Linked DNA regions of Myxosarcina sp. GI1. The protein of the gene in region 1 interacts with the protein of each later gene in a pairwise test. Links are inferred from orthologs where the notes say so. Each region holds a gene or a part of one and is shown on either strand. Other genes may lie near its edges. The genes, in order: KV40_RS13355 and def.

Evidence for each region.
Region 2: the proteins of KV40_RS13355 (region 1) and def interact in binary tests that used the Escherichia coli proteins (3 or more experiments, as listed by UniProt). The link is inferred for Myxosarcina sp. GI1 from one-to-one orthologs.

The regions. Positions count from the first base shown.
Region 1 is NZ_JRFE01000017.1:106,512-112,861, forward strand. The notes cover bases 3,375-6,350. They hold KV40_RS13355 (aspartate-semialdehyde dehydrogenase), read left to right. Parts: upstream 3,375-4,330; coding sequence 4,331-5,371; downstream 5,372-6,350. Other genes in these bases: tig (trigger factor), read right to left, coding at 3,375-3,882; dapA (4-hydroxy-tetrahydrodipicolinate synthase), read left to right, coding at 5,415-6,302. Also shown: KV40_RS13335 (M48 family metallopeptidase), read right to left, coding at 1-138; ATP-dependent protease ATP-binding subunit ClpX, read right to left, coding at 164-1,501; ATP-dependent Clp endopeptidase proteolytic subunit ClpP, read right to left, coding at 1,537-2,211; more of tig, read right to left, coding at 2,446-3,374.
Region 2 is NZ_JRFE01000026.1:59,470-65,809, reverse strand. What follows is about bases 2,060-5,025. They hold def (peptide deformylase), read left to right. Parts: upstream 2,060-3,245; coding sequence 3,246-3,806; downstream 3,807-5,025. Other genes in these bases: KV40_RS20490 (NUDIX hydrolase), read right to left, coding at 5,020-5,025; KV40_RS20495 (M28 family peptidase), read right to left, coding at 4,178-5,017; KV40_RS20500 (hypothetical protein), read left to right, coding at 3,851-4,054; KV40_RS20510 (glycoside hydrolase family 9 protein), read left to right, coding at 2,060-3,091. In the rest of the region: KV40_RS20515 (hypothetical protein), read left to right, coding at 3-1,118; more of KV40_RS20510, read left to right, coding at 1,142-2,059; more of KV40_RS20490, read right to left, coding at 5,026-5,478; argH (argininosuccinate lyase), read right to left, coding at 5,511-6,340. UniProt on the Escherichia coli protein: Removes the formyl group from the N-terminal Met of newly synthesized proteins. Requires at least a dipeptide for an efficient rate of reaction. N-terminal L-methionine is a prerequisite for activity but the enzyme has broad specificity at other positions.

The DNA.
Region 1 (6,350 bases):
GGCAACCGAACCGAGTAGGCTGCGTATAGCAATATCTAATCCAGGCACTTGTTTTAAGGCTGTAGTCGCCTGTAGATCTAGCGGATGGCGAAAGCGATCGGCTCTCAAGCCTATTAAAGTTTTTTTACTTAAGTCCATTGAGCAATTGATTAATGTTTAATTTTTAAGCAGACTCGGGTTTGGGGTAAGAAGTAGGATGAACTAGCAATTCGGCAGTAGAACGTTTTTCTACCATTTCTTTAGTAATAGTACAGCGACCAACATCCTTACGCGAAGGCAGTTCGTACATTACTTCCAACATCAATTCTTCAACAATACCTCGCAAGGCTCTCGCTCCAGTTTTACGGCGGTAAGCTTCTTTGGCGATCGCTCTGATGGCATCTTCAGTAAATTCTAACTGGATATTGTCCATCCCCAGCAGTTTTTGATACTGCTTGACTAGGGCATTGCGGGGTTTGGTCAAAATCTGTACTAGAGTATCTTCGTCAAGAGATTCCAAGGCAGCGGTTACGGGGATACGACCGACAAATTCGGGAATCATGCCAAATTTGACCAAGTCGTCTAATTCTAATTTTTGCAAGATATCGGCAGTGCGTTTTTCTTTGGAAGGTAGGGTTTCTCCCTGTTGGATAAAGCCCATAGATTTTTTACCGATGCGGCGTTCTACCACCTTATCTAAACCGACAAATGCCCCACCGCAGATAAAGAGAATATTTTTGGTATCGATTTGAATACAGTCTTGATAGGGATGCTTTCTACCTCCTTGAGGCGGAACGTTGGCTACCGTACCTTCCAACATTTTTAACAGAGCCTGCTGTACTCCTTCACCCGACACATCGCGAGTAATAGAGGGATTTTCACTTTTGCGAGCAATTTTATCGATTTCGTCGATATAAATAATTCCTCGTTGGGCTTCTTCCACATCTAAATCGGCAACTTGTAGCAACCGTAGCAAAATATTTTCTACGTCTTCTCCGACATATCCTGCTTCGGTGAGAGTGGTGGCATCGGCTACGGCAAAGGGAACCTGTAATATTCTTGCTAGAGTTTGTGCCAATAGAGTTTTACCACAGCCAGTTGGACCGATAAGCAGAACATTTGATTTTTGTAGTTCTACGGCATCGTCTTTATCGCGACCGCCATTAGTAAGACTGAGACGCTTGTAGTGATTGTACACTCCAACTGACAGAACCTTTTTAGCTTCTTCCTGTCCGATGACGTGTTCGTCCAGACAGTTTTTAATTTCTATAGGTTTGGGTATATCGTCAAAGGTCATGCCGCCAGAGCGTGATTTTCGTTTGGGCTTAGTTTCTCCTCCATTAGGTACGGAAGGAGCCGACATAACTGCTCCTTCCTCCATCAACTCCTCATCTAAAATCTCGTTACATAACTCTACGCATTCATCACAAATATACACCCCTGGACCTGCGATTAATTTTCTGACTTGTTCCTGTGATTTGCCGCAAAACGAACATTTTAAATGGGAGTCGTATTTAGACATTTATACCTCTAGATATCTAATATGAACTGAATTATTTAGGTAGTTAATTCTGCCGTTACCGACTTAGAAATCATGCGATCGATTAGACCATATTCTTTAGCTTCCTCAGAAGACATATAAAAATCTCTTTCGGTATCGGCAGCTATCTTGTCAAAAGGTTGACCTGTATGTTCGGCAATTAGTTCGTTAAGTCTTTGTTTGATGTAAAGAATTTCTCTTGCCTGAATTTCAATATCTACTGCTTGTCCCTGCGCTCCACCTAATGGTTGGTGAATCATAATTCTAGAGCTAGGAAGTGCCATGCGTTTTCCTTTGGTGCCTCCCGATAGCAAAAAAGCACCCATGCTGGCAGCAATACCATAACAGATTGTTACTACATCGGGTTGAATTTGCTGCATTGTGTCATAGATTGCCATTCCCGCATAAACAGAGCCGCCTGGAGAGTTGATATAGATTTGAATGTCTTTTTCTGGGTCTTCGGCTTCTAGATAAAGTAATTGTGCCACTATAGAGTCGGCAACTTTATCATCGATTGCCGTACCTAAAAACACAATTCTCTCTCTTAAAAGACGAGAATAAATATCAAATGCTCGTTCGCCAATACCCGATTGCTCGACGACCATAGGAATGACATTATTTTCTGTAAAAAGCGACTGTATTTTTGGTCGGTTTTTACTGGAGAAACTGTAGTGTGAATGCGATTCTAGCATAGGTTTGTGAGGGGAGATTTGTCGCGGTAATTTATAATAAATTTACTTTTTTCGATTTTTCTTAATTTTAAAAAACTGAAAACTCAGTCGATGTCTATTAACTATTATGCCTCACACTCTATAGTTAGCGGATAAAACTATTCCTTGGGATATCTACCCTTATGACTATTAAAAGACTGAGATAAAATATTGCAGCTCGACTGAGACAATGGCAAATCACATAAACATATAGATTTATTCTGATTCTGCCGACTCGCTTTCGGTAACAGTAGCTGCTTCGACTTCGATCGCCTCATCATCGGCTACGTTACTTTCTAAGGGAGCCGCAGTTTCAGAAGCTTCGGTGTCGGCTTCAGATTTTAGAGATCCTTCTGGAACGAGTTTAACCGTTACTTTCTCTCTCAGCCAGTCAAAAGTTTTTTCATTTATTAAATCTTCTGTCACCATTTTTTTCAACTTATCGCGATCGATGTCTTGAGAGTTGAGATTTGCTTCTACCTCTTTGATTTTATCGGCGATCGCCGTTTCCTCTGGCTTGAGTCCTTCTTTTTCGGCTATTGCCTCAATAATTTTGGCTTTTTTAAGATTTTCAATCGCCTCTGGTTTGGCACTTTCTCGCATTTGAGGTATGCGGTCTTTAGTTATCAGTTGATTTACATCCAAACCCATCTGCTGCATCTGCATTACGGTTTTAGTCAAAACATTAGTAACCTCTTCTTGAATCCAAGTTTCTGGTACTTCCAAACTGCTTTGTTCTAGTAAAGCCGCAGCGATCGCTTCATTAACATTATTTTTGGTGCGATTTTCTGCCTGTTCTTGAAACTGCTTGACCAGGGTTTCCCGCAGTGCGTCTAGAGTTTCAAATTCACCATTACTAGCTTCCTCGGCAAAATCGTCGTCTAATTCTGGCAATTCTTTAGTTTTTAGTTCTTTAAGAGTAATGCTAAATACGGCTGGTTTGCCAGCTAAATCTTCCTGGGGATAATCTTCGGGAAACGTGACAGAAACTTCTTTGGTTTCTTCGGGCTTCATGCCGACTATTCCTTCTACCATACCGGGAATGAGTTTGCCTTCTACTAATTCGACTTGAAAATCGGTGGCACTTCCACCTTCTATTTCTTCTCCTGTAGACAGCGTACCTTTAAAATCCACAAGAGCGACATCGCCCATTTCTGCTTCCCGATCTTCGATTGGCACCAAATCTGCCTGTTGCTGGCGTTGCTGTTCGAGGCGGTCTTCTACCTGTTGCGGATCGTAGACAATTTCTTCGGCTGTTACCTCAAGGTTATTGTAATCTCCCAGCTCTACCGTTGGCGGAACATCAACGGCGATCGCAAAAGTCAGGCTGTCTCCTGGATTGTACTGCTGTAAGAGTTCCTCAAAATTAGAACGCAAATTGTAGTTACCGAGAGCGTCAATTGCTTCTTGCTCGATCGCTTGGGGAATAGACTTTTGAATTAGCTCTTCTAAAGCAGCAGCTTTAATTCGCTGCTTGCCAATTCTTTGTAGTAGAATTTGACGGGGCACTTTACCCTTGCGAAACCCAGGAATATTGCTAGAGGTTGCAAGGCTGCTTACCATTTCTTCGTAAGCGTTATCCGAGGCTTCAGCGGAAATTTCTATTTCTAAACCTATTTGGCTGTCAGGAAGTTGTTCCTGGGTTACTTTCATCGATGCTTCTATCTCTATATTGTTTAGTTCTTTTTATTATGAATCTCGTTAGAGAAAAAGTAACTTAAAAATAAAATTAAGACTCGCTCTCAAGTAACGAAATTAACCAACGGTCAATTGACAACAAGACCTCGCGTTGTAAAGACGAGTCTTGAAGGACGGCTTTTGTTTCGGAGTAAACCTCCAAGGCTTCGATTGGGTATGGCGCGGTATCCTTGCCATCTCTTTCGCTCGAAATCGTGTCCTCTTCTGACTTGGTCAATTAACCACTAGCCATGATAGTACAACATTGCCAAGCGCAACATTTTATTACTTATTGTCTCAAATAGCTTATGGTACGATCGGGACTAGCTCGAAATTAGTTAAATTAACTTTATTTATTTTAGTATTTTAGTATCGGGAAGGGCGATCGCCTGGAAAATGAAAATTAAATTGGAGGTTATTGTAATTGTCTAAAGAAGTAAATATCGCTATTTTGGGAGCAACGGGGGCTGTAGGACAAGAACTGCTCGAACTGTTAGCAGAGCGTCAATTTCCCGTGAAAAATTTAAAGTTGCTGGCTTCTGCTCGCTCGGTAGGTAGTAAAATTGAATTTCAAGGTACCGAGCTAACTGTAGAAGAAGTTACTTCAGACTCTTTTGACGATGTCGATATCGTTTTGGCATCTGCTGGCGGTTCGACTTCCAAAGCCTGGGCTAAAACCGCAGTAAAGGCAGGTGCTGTAGTTATCGATAACTCTAGCGCGTTTCGGATGAACCCAGATGTACCTTTAGTAGTACCCGAAATTAATCCGCAAGCGGCAAGTAAACATCAGGGAATTATTGCCAACCCCAACTGTACGACAATTTTGATGGGACTGGCAATTTATCCCCTACATCGAGAACAGTCTCTCAAGCGGGTTGTGGTAGCTACTTATCAATCTGCTTCGGGTGCTGGTGCTAGAGCAATGGCGGAGTTAAAAACCCAGGCTAAAGCAATTTTAGCTGGGGAAACTCCCCAGGCTGAAGTTTTACCCCATCCCATCGCTTTCAATCTATTTCCCCATAATTCTCCCCTCGACGAACGGGGATATTGTGAGGAAGAAATGAAAATGGTCAATGAAACCAGAAAAATTTTTGACGCACCAGAACTAAAAGTTAGTGCAACCTGCGTTCGCGTACCCGTACTGAGAGCGCATTCAGAGACAGTTAACCTGGAATTCGAGCGTCCTTTTAGCGTCGAACGAGCCAGAGAAATTTTGGCTAACGCACCTGGAGTTAAATTGGTCGAAGATTGGCAGAGTAATTATTTTCCTATGCCCATAGATGCTACTGGCAAAGATCCAGTATTAGTAGGAAGGATTCGGCAAGATATTTCTCATCCTAATAGTTTAGAGCTATGGTTGTGTGGCGACCAAATTCGTAAAGGAGCAGCTTTGAATGCCGTACAGATAGCAGAACTTATGTTAGCGGAAAATTTGTTGACTACCTCTACTTCAATGGCAATTTGACAACAAAATAATTAGTGTTTAAGATTTACAAGCGATCGCGCCAATGACTAACGAACCTTTTGGTAGAGTAATTACGGCAATGGTAACTCCCTTTGCCGAAGATGGCAGTGTTGACTACACAGTTGCCGAAAAATTAGCCGTTTATTTAGTAGAAAACGGGAGTGATGGGGTGGTAGTTTGTGGTACTACTGGAGAATCTCCTACTTTGAGTTGGTCGGAAGAATACGAACTATTTAAAGTAGTCAAGCAAGCAGTAGGAAACAAAGCTAAAGTAATTGCAGGAACTGGCTCAAACTCTACCTCAGAAGCGATCGCGGCAACCCAGAAAGCTGCTAAACTGAATTTAGATGGTTCTTTGCAGGTAGTACCTTATTACAATAAACCACCACAAGCAGGGCTGTACAGACATTTTGAAGCGATCGCCAAAGCCTGTCCCGATTTACCGATGATGCTTTATAATGTTCCAGGACGTACTAGCCGTAATCTAGAAGCTACAACAGTAGCAAAGCTAGCCGAACTAGATAATATTTTGGCGATTAAAGAAGCTAGTGGTAGTGTCGAACAGGCTGGTCATATTCATCGCCTGTCACCAGAGTTGGCAATTTATTCTGGTGAAGATGTTTTAACTTTACCCCTACTAACGATGGGAGCAGTGGGAGTGGTCAGCGTAGCTTCTCACTTGGTAGGGAAGCAAATGCAGGAAATGATTTCGGCGTTTAGAGAAGGCAACAATCGAGGGGCAACTGCAATACAAATCGAGCTTTTGCCGTTATTTGAAGCTTTATTTATGACTACTAATCCCATTCCTGTAAAGACAGCATTAAATTTACAAGGATGGAATGTCGGTAGTTTGCGTTCTCCTCTTTGCGAGTTAGAATTAAGTTCGACTGAAAAATTAAAAGCAACTTTAGCTCAACTAAATATACTGTGAATTTGTTGTTATTACTTATTTATTTCGTTACTATTTAATAATCTATTT
Region 2 (6,340 bases), on another replicon or contig:
ATATGAATCTCAAAAGCTCCAACCTAAAATCAATGCGATCGGGTAAAAACAAACACTCTTCAATATTGGCTAAAGATTCAGAGGTTAAAAAAACAAATTCGGGATTTAGTTTTAAACTTTATGGCTCGCTCGTTTTGCTGCTGTTGGGTGCTATAAGCGGCATAAACTGGCTAGTAGATCCTCTTTGGTACAGTCACGGAAATATCTTAACTGGCAAAAACTTTGCCTTTAACGAAAGAGTTACTAAAACCAATTTGTATCTTAGAACTAAAGATAAAGTTAACTATAACTGTTTAATTTTAGGTAGTTCTAGAGCTATTGCCTTGAATTCCTCTAATTTTCAACAGCAAAACTGTTTCAACTATGCGCTCAAAGGGGGTGAAATAGAAGATTTTATCGATTATGCCAAGTTTTTAAAAGAAACGGGATTAACGCCAAAAAAAGTGTACATAGGTGTAGATGGACTAAACTTTGTCATTAAAACTCGTAAAGAACGCGAAGCATTTGATGTTAATACAGTTGCCACCCAGTCTTTTACTCAAGCATATTTATCGGCTGATGTTTTTTTATTTTCAGTAATGACATTGCTGGGAATAAGTCCCGATCCCAGTAACTATTACGATCGCAATTTTGAAGTAGCAGATTTCGCGCAGCAGCCAATATACAGACCCGATTTTTACAAACCTCAAAGTCAGCAAAAATGCGATCTTTCTATCGTCGAGCAGTTTGCTAATTTACGGCAAATCTTTCCCAAAGCTGAATTTATTGGTTATATACCGCCCGTTTCAGCCTGGAGTATAGTCAATGACACCTATGGCAGGGGGTTGATGGATTGCCAATTAACAGTAGCTTATCAACTCGCTCAAAGTTACGATGTGATGTACGATTTTACCGTACCTTCAAGAATAACTAAAAATCCCGATCTTACTTTTGATGGCAGTCACTATTCTGTAGCAGTGAACGACGAAATTGCGGATATTTTACAGGGAAAACCTGTCAGCTTTGGGCTAAAAGTAAATAAATACAGTTTTGAAGAATATCGCCGTCTTTATTTAGAAGAAATACGAAAATTTTTAGCCGAACATGACCAATTAAAACGTTGGCAAGGAGAATTTTAATTTAATTAAACTACATAACTGTAATGAAACCTATTGGCAAGATCGCTCGTTTAAAAAGCACTAAAAAAATTGGTACTATCATTTCTTTTCTACTAGTATTTTTTATCTCATCTTTGCCGCTAAAATCCACAACTCAGTTTAACTACGGCGAAGCCTTACAAAAATCGATACTATTTTATGAAGCGCAGCAGGCAGGAGAGCTACCTGACTGGAATCGTGTTCCCTGGCGCGGGAATGCTGCCATTGACGATGGTGCAGATGTCGGCATCGATCTAAGTGGTGGTTGGTTTGATGCTGGAGATCACGTTAAGTTTGGGTTTCCGATGGCGGCTAGTGCAACTACTCTGGCTTGGGGAGGAATTGAATATTACGATGCTTACCAGAACTCAGGACAGCTAGACGCTCTAACTAAAAACATTAGATGGGTAACAGATTATTTTTTAAAAGCTTTTGCTAACGATACTCCAGAAAATTACGTACTATACGGACAGGTAGGCAACGCCGAACTAGATCATAATTGGTGGGGGGCGGCAGAAGTAGTTCGCTATCAAATGGAACGACCTGCATACAAGATAGATACTAATTGTCCTGGTTCGGATTTAGCCTCGGAAACTTCTGCCGCGCTAGCTTCAGCCTCAATTTTATTTCGCAAAACTGGCGATATTGATTATGCCAATTTGTTAGTAACAAAAGCCGAACGTCTTTATGAATTTGCCGATCGCTATCGAGGTGCTTATTCAGACTGTATCACTGCAGCCGTACCATATTACAAATCTTACAGTGGCTATCAAGACGAGTTGGTTTGGGGAGCGATTTGGCTGCATAAAGCCAAGCAAGCTCAAAATTACAGTTATGGTGGAGAATATTTAAGTAAAGCGATCGCTGAATATCAGGCGATGTCTAAACCTTATAACTATACTTTTATTACCGACGATAAGTCCTACGGAGTTTATGTTTTGTTGGCAAAAGAAACTGAAGATCCAGAATACCAGCAAAGAGCCGAAGCCTGGTTGGATTTTTGGTCTACTGGCTACCAGGGAGAAAAAATTCAGTATACTCCAGGAGGTTTGGCTTTTTTGACTAAATGGGGTTCGCTGGCTCTAGCTGCCAATACGAGTTTTGTCGGCTTTGTCTATAGCGACTGGTTGCGAGAGCGTGGTGAAATTGCTAAGGCAGACCGCTATTTTAATTTTGGCGTAAGTCAGATTAACTATATTTTGGGAAACAATCCCCATAACCGCAGTTATCTAATTGGCTATGGTCATAATTATCCACAAAATCCCCATCATCGAACTGCTCATGGAAGTTGGACGAACGATAGCAACAACCCCGCACAAAGCCGCAACCTGTTGATTGGTGCTTTGGTAGGAGGACCAGACGAACATGACAACTGGCAAGACAATCGCAACGACTGGGTTGCTAATGAAGTGGCAATTGGCTACAACGCAGGGTTTTCAGGTGCGTTGGCAAAAATGTATGCTGAGTTTGGCGGTCAACCTACAGCCAATATTGTTTTTGAGCCGCCAGAAACAGAGCAAATTTATGTAGAAACAGATATTAAAAAAGCCAGAAACCAAGCATTAGTAACGGCTTCGATTATCAATAAATCGGCTTTCCCCGCTCGCGGATTAGAAAATGCTGCCTTAAGAGTTTTTTATACTATCGATCCCAAGTATGCCGAAACAGTATCGGTATCTAGCAACAACAGCGAATGTTTTAATTCTTCTTCATCACCAGTAAAAGTAGAGCAAAATCTTTACTATGCAGAAATTAGCTGTCAGGGAACGGTTATTTATCCTGGGGGAGAATCGCAATATCGCAAACAAGCTGAGATCGCGCTGAACTCTAACGCAAACAACAATGATAACTATGGGCTTTTAGATAATATTACTAGTATTTTTGCTCGACCGCTAGAGGTCGTGAACCTTGAATTGCGCGATCGCCAAGAATTAATTTGGAGTCACAAATTTTGAGCGAACGCTTTCAGTAACTGTAAACTTTTACCGTTTTCTCGCTCTATTGTTTTCGATTTAAATGCGGTTTTAGAAAATCTTAAATCCACTACAGCAACAGCTATTAGTATTTAACGATAAAATATAATTAAAGAGATAATAATTTACTTTAAATATGACCTCTGTAGTCACCACAGAAAAGAAAAAATTAGCCCAACCACCTTTAGAACTTCATTATTTAGGCGATCGCGTCTTGCGTCAACCAGCCAAACGCATTTCCAAAGTAGACGATAAAATTGCCTCTCTCATTGAAGAGATGCTGCAAACTATGTACAGTTCCGACGGTATTGGTTTGGCAGCACCTCAAGTAGGCGTTAATAAACAGTTAATCGTGATTGATTGCGAACCTAATAAGCCTGAAGATACATCTTTAGTGTTAATCAATCCTAAAATTATTAAGTTTGGCGATCGCCTCTGCAAAGCTGAAGAAGGATGTTTGAGTATTCCTGGGGTTTATTTAGAAGTCACCCGTCCCGAAGAGATTATAGTATCCTACAAGAACGAACGGGGAAAACCTTGTAAATTAAAAACTACTGGCTTATTATCTAGAGTTATCCAGCACGAAATGGATCATCTTAACGGCGTGATGTTTGTCGATCGCGTTGAGAACAATTTGGCACTAACAGCGGAATTACAAAAAAAAGGATTCGATCTTGGTGCAGTCAAGCCAGTTTAATAAACTAAAAGCAAAATTAGAGGAGTAAACTTTAGGTGACACCAATAACAATTAAAAGTGGTGTATTACTATTGCTTTGCTGTATTACAGCAATTGCAGCAGTTGGTTCGGTTTTTGAGTTGTCTTCTGGCAATCCCGAATTAGGTAGTTTGACTACCAGTATTATTTTGGCAGCTAGCATTCCCTTAACTGGGATCTTGTTTTGGGCGGCAGTACAAGATACTAAAGCCAAGCAAAATCAACAATAACCAGCTGTAGTCTGGTAATGATAAATCCAATAAATGAGTAGGATGGGCAAATTTCTTCCAGTTGTCGGCAATTACCAAAGCGATCTTTGCCCACCTTACATACGGTAAACAATCGGATTGAGTTTAAATCGCTTCTATAGCCACAATTAAACTCTGACAGACATTGGTTAAAAAATTGAGATCTAAGCTGTCGATAGTATCGCTAGAGCGATGATAGTTGGGGTTGCGTAGCATAGCCGTGTCTGTAATCATGATGGCGCGATATCCTTGTTGCCAAAAAGGATAGTGATCGCTCAACCCTGTTTGGGGTATCCACTTGCCACTGCTAGGATCGGGCAAAAACTGACATGGTGTACCCTGGCGTTTTATCTGACGACTGAGGTGAAACAGATCGCCAAGAGCCGCCAAATTGCCTACTAAAGCAATAAAATTACCGCGATCGGGATAAAAACGCTTAATTAGATCGGGATAGGTCTGAGAGTTAGGCGTATCGTCACAGTAGCCAAGCATTTCTAGCGACAGCATCAGGCGCAAAGCTTGTCCCTTAGCTTTGAGAGCTCGGGCATAAGCAGTGCTACCCAACATGCCATACTCTTCTAAATCAAAAGCGACCAACCTCAGAGGATATTTCAACGGACAATCGCTAAAGTACTTTGCCATTTCCAGCAAAACAGCAACTCCCGTAGCGTTATCATCCGCACCTGGAGTTCCAGGAACGGCATCGTAATGCGCTCCTATTAAAATAGGTGGTAAATTGCGATTTTTACTTGCTGGCAAATCGAGAATTAAGTTTTGGTAAATTTTTTCTCTAACCGTAAATTCGTGAATTGTTACCGTTCCCAATAGTTCTAGCTGTTGGCGAATATATTCTCGTACCAGAAAGTGTCCGCCAGAAGCAACATAGGGATCTCTTTCTCTGACAATTTGTTGTAGATGTTCGTAGAGGCGACTTTCTATACTCATTTTTATTTAACGAGCGCGATTTTGCCATCAAGGTAATCTTTCAGCTGGCGGTCGTGGTCGTGGCTGAGATCGCCCAAGGGTAATTCTTCGGGTAAATAAGCTTTTGCCTGTAAAATTTCCAACTTATCTTCGATCTCTATCTCTCCTGTAACTTTAGCTTCTACTAAAACAGAAATTGAATGAAGGCGAGGATCGCGATAGGGATCGGAGTAAACACCGATTAAACGCTCGATGTTGACTAGTTCTAACCCCGTTTCTTCAGCTAATTCTCTTCGAGCGGCAGTAGGAATATCTTCTCCCCAGTCTACCATTCCCCCAGGCAGCCCCCATTTTTCTGAGTCGCTGCGCTGTACCAGGACGATACGTCCATCAGGCAAGACAGGAATAATTGTCGTTCCCGTCACGGGGTGGCGGAAAATAATGCCCATTACGGTAGAAATAAATCGCCAAGTACGACGCATAAGACAATAGCTAATTTAAAAAACGATTGGATTTATGAATTTAGCTGAGATTTGGCAACAGCGATCGCCTGTCGGACTCGTTCAAAACCAGTACCGCCATAACTATTTCGTGCCGATACTACTCTTTCTGGCGCGATCGCCTGATAGATGTCGGCTTCAAAAGCGGGATGAATCTGTTGCCATTCTTCCAAGCTTAAATCTTTGAGTAGTTTACCCGCAGCCAAACTAGTTTTAACTACTTTGCCAACTAAATTATAAGCTTCGCGAAATGGAACCTGCTTGGCTGCCAGATAATCGGCAACATCGGTAGCATTGGAAAAATCTTCAGCTACGGCAGCATTGAGTCTGGCGGTACGAAATTCAATGCCTTCATTTAGCAATATTGTCATTGCCGACAGACAACTTTTAACAGTTTTAACGCTATCAAAAATACCTTCTTTGTCTTCCTGCAAATCTTTGTTATAAGCTAACGGCAGTCCTTTCATAATTACCAGCAAAGCCTGAAGATGTCCGAAAACTCTACCTGTTTTGCCTCGCACTAGTTCGGGAATATCGGGATTCTTTTTTTGAGGCATGATGCTCGAACCAGTAGCGCAGCTATCTTTGAGAGTAATAAAGTTAAATTCTTGAGATGCCCAAAGAATCATTTCTTCACTCAAGCGGCTCAAATGCACCATAATCAGACTAGCGGCGCAGAGAAATTCAATAGCAAAATCGCGATCGCTGACTCCATCCAAACTATTTTCATAAGGGCGATCGAATTCTAACAATTTGGCACTGTATGCTCGATCTATAGGAAAAGTCGTTCCCGCTAAAGCACCGCAGCCCAAAGGGGATACATTTGTTCTTTTATATACGTCAG